Regions from separate parts of the Streptomyces sp. NPDC090119 genome, predicted to be linked through region 2. Evidence: riboswitches for the same ligand, from Rfam matches in the RefSeq annotation. Region 2 holds a riboswitch; the other holds the start of a gene.

Region 1 (3,393 bases), on a different contig from region 2:
GTTCCTCCACCTCTTTCCGCGGGCCCGTGTCACCAGTCTCCTCCCGTTCCTGTTCTTCCTCCCGCTGCGCTTCCCGGCCTGGGTGGTGCTGCCCTTCTGGGCCGCCCTCCAGTGGTACGCGGCGGGCCGCGCGCCCGAGGGCCCCGGCGTCGCCTACCTCGCCCATGTGATCGGCTTCTGCCTGGGCTTCGGCTACGCCTGGCTGCGGTACGGGCGCAAGCAGGGCGAGAAGGACGGTCCGGGCGAGGCTAGAGTTGGGCCCGCCCCGGCTCCGGCGTCCAAGGGAGAGAACCAGCCGTGATCACCGCGATCGTCCTGATCAAGACCAGCGTGGACCGGATTCCGGAGATCGCCGAACAGATCGCCGCGCTGGAGAGCGTGAGCGAGGTCTTCTCCGTCACCGGTACCTACGACCTGATCGCCATGGTCCGCGTGGCCCGCCACGAGGATCTCGCCGAGGTCATCCCCGGCCGCATCAGCAAGATCCAGGGCGTGGAGGGCACCGACACCCACGTCGCCTTCCGCACCTACTCCCAGCACGACCTGGAAGCGGCCTTCGCGATCGGCCTGGACTCCTGACCCGCCCGGACTCCTGACGAGCCTCAGTTCTCCGGGACGCAGCGGCCGTTCTCCGTGCGGTAGGTCCACTTCGCACCCTGGGTGACCAGTTCGCGTACCGCCGTCACGAAGCGGGTGACGTCCTCGTCCGGGGTGCCCGCGCCGAAGCTGACGCGGAGGGCGTTCAGGGTCCCGGTGCCGCAGCCGCTCTGCTCGGCGGGGCCGGTGCCCAGGAGCGCGTGCACCAAGGGGTGGGCGCAGAACAGGCCGTCGCGGACGCCGATGCCGTACTCGGCGGAGAGCGCTGCGGCGAGATGGGAGCTGTTCCAGCCGTCGACGACGAAGGACAGCACACCGACCCGCGGGGCGTCGTCACCGAAGAGGGAGAGCACCCGCACCTGGGGCACCTCGGTGAGACCCGCGCGGAGCAGCCCGAGCAGCCGCTCCTCACGGGCGGCCAGCGCCTCGGGACCGGCCTCGGCGAGCGCCCGGCAGGCCGAGGCGACCGCGTAGGCGCCGATGACGTTGGGGGAACCCGCCTCGTGCCGGGCGGCGCCCTCGTGCCACTCCACCTCCACCGAGCCGTCCGCGCGCCGGGCCACCGTGCGGCTGGCGCCGCCGCCCGCGAGGTACGGCTCGGCCGCCGTGAGCCAGTCGGCCCGCCCGGCCAGCACCCCGGAGCCGAAGGGCGCGTACAGCTTGTGCCCGGAGAACGCGATCCAGTCCACGTCCAGCTCCCGCACGCTCACCGGCCGGTGCGGCACCAGCTGGGCGGCGTCCAGGACGATCCGCGCGCCGGACGCGTGCGCGGCCGCCGCCAGTTCACGCACCGGCCACAGCTCGCCGGTGACGTTGGAGGCGCCGGTGACGCAGACCAGCGCGGGGCGCGCGGTGTCCCGGGCGGCGAGGGCCCGCTCCAGCGTGCGCACGGCCGCCTCGGGAGTGCGCGGGGCGTCCAGGAAGGTCACGTCGGCCGCGCGCCAGGGCAGCAGCGCGGCGTGGTGCTCGGTCTCGAAGACGTACACCTCGCACCCGGCGGGCAGCGCGCGGGCCAGCAGGTTCAGCGAGTCCGTGGTGGACCGGGTGAAGACCACCTGGTCGTCGTCCCGGCAGTGGAGGAACTCCGCGACCGTGCGGCGGGCGTTCTCGAACAGCTCGGTGGAGAGCTGCGAGAGGTGCCCGGCGCCCCGGTGCACGCTGCCGTAGTAGGGGACGTAGGCGGCGATGTCGTCCCAGACCCGCTGGAGGGCGGGGGCGCTGGCGGCGTAGTCGAGCGCGGCGTAGCCCACCTCGCCGCCGGTGACGAGCGGCACGGTGACGTCCCGGCCGAGCACCGGCAGCGGGGCGGGCAGGGTCTCGGTGGCGGCGGGGGCGGGGGCGAAGGCGGTGGAGACGGACATGGCTGAACTCCCGTGAGGCAGGCCGGAGTCACCGCGGGCGCAGGGCATGCGGGCGCGGCACCGGAAGGCGCGGAAAAGAGAGAAAAGGGGTGTGCGGAGGCGGGGCTCGGCGGCCCTAGCGCATTCGCTTGCTCACGGAAGAAGGCTCCCTCGTACGACCAGGACCCCTGGCTCTTCGAGGGGTCCGCGCTTGCCGTGGACCTTCTGGACCACGGCCTGGTCCTCACCCGGAGCACCCCGCCACGGACGGAGGGTTGCCGGACAGCCGGCCGGGGCCGCATGGCTGTCGCTCATGACCTGACACGCAAGTTATCCGGACGGATCACCCGGCGCAACCGGCGTCCGGATGCCGGAACGCCGGCGCGGCGGAGAGCCACCGCTCCCCGCCGCGCCGAAACGACACCCGCTACCGGTTGCTCGCGGCCACCCAGCGCTCCAGCGTGCGCGCCGCGGCGCCGGAGTCGATGGACTCGGCGGCCCGCGCCATGCCCGCCCGTAGCTGGTCGGCCAGCGGCTCCCCGGTCGGGTCCAGCGCGACCAGCGCGGCCGCCGAGTTCAGCAGCACCGCGTCCCGCACCGGCCCGCGCTCGCCCTCCAGCACCTGCCGGGCCACCATCGCGTTGTATGCCGGGTCGCCGCCGCGCAGCGCCTCCACCGGCACCAGCTCGATGCCGACGTCCCGCGGGTCGAAGACCTCCTCGGTGACCTTGCCGTCGCGCACGATCCACACCCGCGAGGGCGCGGTGGTGGTCAGCTCGTCCAGGCCGTCCTCGCCCCGGAAGACGAGGGAGGAGTTGCCGCGCTCGGCGAAGACGCCCGCCACGATCGGTGCCATGGCGAGGTTCGCCACGCCGACCGCCTGGGACCGCACCCGCGCCGGGTTGGTCAGCGGACCGATGACGTTGAAGACCGTACGGATGCCCAGCTGGCCGCGGGCGGCGCCGACGTGACGCAGCGCCGGGTGGAACTTGACCGCGAAGCAGAAGGTGATCCCCGCCTCCTCCGCGACCTCCGCCACCCGCTTCGGCGTCAGCTCCAGGTTCACCCCGAGCCGCTCCAGCACGTCCGAGGAACCGGAGGCCGAGGACGCGGCCCGGTTGCCGTGCTTGATGACCTTGGCACCTGTGCCCGCCACCACGATGGAGGACATCGTGGAGATGTTCACCGTCTTGGCGCCGTCCCCGCCGGTGCCGACGATGTCCACGGTCCGGCCGGGCACCTCGATCACGTTGGCGTGCTCATACATCGCCCGGACGATCCCGGTGATCTCCTCGACCGTCTCGCCCTTGGCCCGCAGCGCCACCAGGAAGCCCGCGATCTGGGCGTCCGTGGCCTCGCCGCGCATGATCCGGTCCATCGCCCAGGCGGTGGCGTCCGCGCTCTGGTCCCGGCCCTCCAGCAGGGCGTTCAGTACCTCGGGCCAGGAACGGCCCGC
Region 2 (3,393 bases):
TCACGGTCTGAAGTCCGCCCTCGAAACGCACGTCGTCGTCATTGACGTAGACATTCACGAACCGGCGCAGCTTGCCCTGGTCGTCCAGGACGCGGGCTGCGATGCCCGTGTGCGTCTTCTCCAGGTCCTCGATGACCTCGGCGAGCGTGCCGCCCTCGGCGGCGACCTCGGCCTGGCCGCCGGTGTAGGTGCGCAGGATGGTCGGGATGCGAACGGTCACGCTCATGCGAGGCCAGCCTCTCGGAAGGAGTCCAGGTTCGGGCGGATGGTCGCGGACAGGCCGGTACCGGCGACCGCGTCCAGGGTCTTCAGGCCGTCGCCGGTGTTGAGGACGACGGTGGTGAGCGAGGGGTCCAGCGCGCCGGACTCGATCAGCTTGCGGGTGACACCGACCGTCACCCCGCCCGCCGTCTCGGCGAAGATGCCCTCGGTGCGGGCCAGCAGCTTGATGGCGTCCACGATCTGCGGGTCCGTCACGTCCTCCACCGCGCCACCGGTGCGGCGGGCGATGTCCAGCACGTACGGCCCGTCGGCCGGGTTGCCGATGGCGAGGGACTTGGCGATGGTGTCCGGCTTCTGCGGCCGCACCACGTCGTGGCCCGCCTTGTACGCGGCCGACACCGGGGAGCAGCCCTCCGCCTGGGCGCCGAAGATCTTGTACGGCTTGTCCTCGACCAGGCCGAGCGCGATCAGCTCCTTCAGCCCCTTGTCGATCTTGGTGAGCTGGGAGCCGGAGGCGATCGGCACCACCAGCTGGTCGGGCAGCCGCCAGCCGAGCTGCTCGCAGATCTCGTAGGCGAGGGTCTTGGAGCCCTCGGCGTAGTACGGCCGCAGGTTGACGTTGACGAAGCCCCAGCCCTCGCCCGCCGGGTCGCCGATCAGCTCGGAGCAGAAGCGGTTCACGTCGTCGTAGTTGCCCTCGATGCCGACCAGCTCACCGCCGTAGACGGCGGCCATGACGACCTTGCCCTGCTCCAGGTCGTGCGGGATGAACACGCAGGACCGCAGCCCCGCGCGGGCGGCGGCGGCGCCGACCGCGCCGGCCAGGTTGCCGGTGGAGGAGCAGGACAGGGTGGTGAAGCCGAAGGCGCGGGCGGCCTCCAGCGCCTGGGCGACGACGCGGTCCTTGAAGGAGTGCGTCGGGTTGCCGGAGTCGTCCTTGACGAACAGCCCGCCCGTGACGCCGAGTTCGGCCGCCAGGCGGTCGGCCTTGACCAGCGGGGTCCAGCCGGGGTTGAGGTTGGGCTTGTCGGCCACGTCGGCGGGGACGGGCAGCAGCGGGGCGTAGCGCCAGATGTTCGCGGGGCCGGACTCGATGCGGGCGCGGAGCTTCTCGGTGTCGTACGCGGAGAAGTCGTAGGCGATCTCCAGCGGCCCGAAACACTCCTCACAGGCGAAGACGGGCCCGAGCGGGACGCGGTGTCCGCACTCCCGGCAGCTCAGGGCGGCGGCGGGGCCGAGATCTACGGTGGGGGTGGCGACAGTCTGCACAGCCATGGAGGCGAGGCCCTTTCTCCTCATCTTTCCCACGACGCATCTCGCCGTGAGACGGATTTGGCACCTTCCCTAGCCGGGAGCCTCGCGGTGTCGCGGTGTGTCGCGCGCACGAGACCGGCTGGAGGGTTGCCGGGGCTTCATCGGGCCGTTTCCCTCTGCCCCTCTGGATGAGCGGTATTCGGTTGTGAACGCCCGCCGACCTCGACATGCGATGGTCATCGGCGTTGTCCAAGACTGTAACCGAAGGCCAGGAGAGTTGAAGGTGTCGTCCGAACCGCGAGATGGATCACGTGAGGAGCCGCAGACCATGCTGGAAGAAACCGAGCGCTGGCTGGCCACCCGCTCCTGGTCCGTGGCCGACCGCCCGCCGCACCGCGTGCTGGCCGCCAAGCAGCGGTCCGGGCAGCGGGTCTCCGTGGTGCTGCCCGCGCTGAACGAGGAGGCGACGGTCGGCGAGATCGTCTCCGTGATCCGGCACGACCTGATGGCGCAGGCGCCGCTGGTGGACGAGATAGTCGTGGTGGACTCCGGGTCCACCGACCGCACCGCCGAGGTGGCGGCCGCCGCGGGCGCGCGGGTCGTGCACCGGGACGACATCCTGCCCCGGCTGCCCGCCGTGCCCGGCAAGGGCGAGGTGCTGTGGCGCTCCCTGCTGGCGACCAGCGGGGACATCGTGGCCTTCGTCGACGCCGACCTGCGCGAGTTCTCCTCCGACTTCGTCCTCGGCATCGTCGGCCCGCTGCTCACCGATCCGGGGATCGACCTGGTCAAGGCGATGTACGACCGTCCGCTGGGCGGCGCCGCCGGGCAGGGCGGCCGAGTGACCGAGCTGATGGCGCGCCCGCTGCTGAACATGCACTGGCCGCAGCTGGCCGGGTTCGTGCAGCCGCTGGGCGGGGAGTACGCGGCCCGGCGCTCGCTGCTGGAGCGGCTGCCGTTCCCGGTGGGGTACGGGGTCGAGCTGGGCATGCTGGTCGACTCGCTGCATCTGGTCGGGCTGGACGCGCTGGCCCAGGTGGACGTCGGGGTGCGCAAGCACCGGCACCAGGACGGGCAGGCGCTCGGCCGGATGGCGGCCGCGATCTACCGCACCGCGCAGCTCCGGCTCGCGCGCGGGCACCTGGTGCGGCCCGCGCTGACCCAGTTCGAGCGGGGGGTGGACGGTTTCGAGCCGCGTACCCACTCGGTGGACACCGAGGAGCGGCCGCCGATGGCGGAGATCGCGGAGTACGCGGCGCGGAAGGTGGCGTGAGCGGGGCCGTATACGGTCCGGCTCGCCGGTCGCGCGTACGTTTGAGCGTTTGTGGGCCGGGCTAGGTTGAGGCCATGGCTACGCAGGGTGCTGAGGTGCTGGTCGCGTCCAATCGCGGCCCGGTTTCGTACACGGTGGGTCCGGACGGGGAGCTGGGCTCCCGGCGGGGTGGCGGCGGTCTCGTCTCGGGGCTGTCGGCGATCGGTCCGGACACCGACGCGGTGTGGGTGTGCGCCGCGCTCGGGGACGGCGACCGGGAGGCGGTGCGGCGCGCGGGCGGCGGGCTGCTCCCCGCCGAGGACACCGGCGGGCAGCGGGTGCGGATGCTGGACATCGACGCGGACGTCTACGCCGACGCGTACAACGGGATCGCCAACTCGGCGCTGTGGTTCGTGCACCACATGATGTACCAGACCCCGCTGGAGCCGGTGTTCGACGCGGAGTTCCGTCGGCAGTGGGACGCGTACCGCGCCTACAACCAGGCGTTCGCCCAGGCGCTGGCCGAGGAGGCGGGGCAGGGCGCGGCGGTGCTGATCCAGGACTACCACCTGGCGCTGGCCCCCCGGATGCTGCGCAAGCTCCGCCCCGACCTGCGCATCGGCCACTTCTCGCACACCCCCTGGGCGCCGCCGGACTACTTCCGC

The links. A riboswitch is a leader RNA that binds a small molecule or an ion and turns the genes downstream of it on or off. The one in region 2 is predicted to bind S-adenosylmethionine.
Region 1: linked by a shared signal. The riboswitch ahead of ACIPPM_RS08900 (aminotransferase class V-fold PLP-dependent enzyme) and the one ahead of thrC (threonine synthase) in region 2 are both predicted to bind S-adenosylmethionine.

Annotation. Positions count from the first base shown of each region.
Region 1 covers NZ_JBIVDK010000002.1:336,324-339,716, forward strand. Annotated here, with positions in the region: gene ACIPPM_RS08890 (rhomboid family intramembrane serine protease) at 1-301, shown strand, start outside; gene ACIPPM_RS08895 (Lrp/AsnC family transcriptional regulator) at 298-579, shown strand; gene ACIPPM_RS08900 (aminotransferase class V-fold PLP-dependent enzyme) at 603-1,958, opposite strand; SAM riboswitch class IV at 2,140-2,256, opposite strand; gene trpD (anthranilate phosphoribosyltransferase) at 2,365-3,393, opposite strand, start outside.
Region 2 covers NZ_JBIVDK010000006.1:152,366-155,758, reverse strand. Annotated here, with positions in the region: gene ACIPPM_RS25430 (MoaD/ThiS family protein) at 1-226, opposite strand, end outside; gene thrC (threonine synthase) at 223-1,497, opposite strand; SAM riboswitch class I at 1,515-1,671, opposite strand; gene ACIPPM_RS25420 (glucosyl-3-phosphoglycerate synthase) at 1,805-2,749, shown strand; gene ACIPPM_RS25415 (trehalose-6-phosphate synthase) at 2,824-3,393, shown strand, end outside.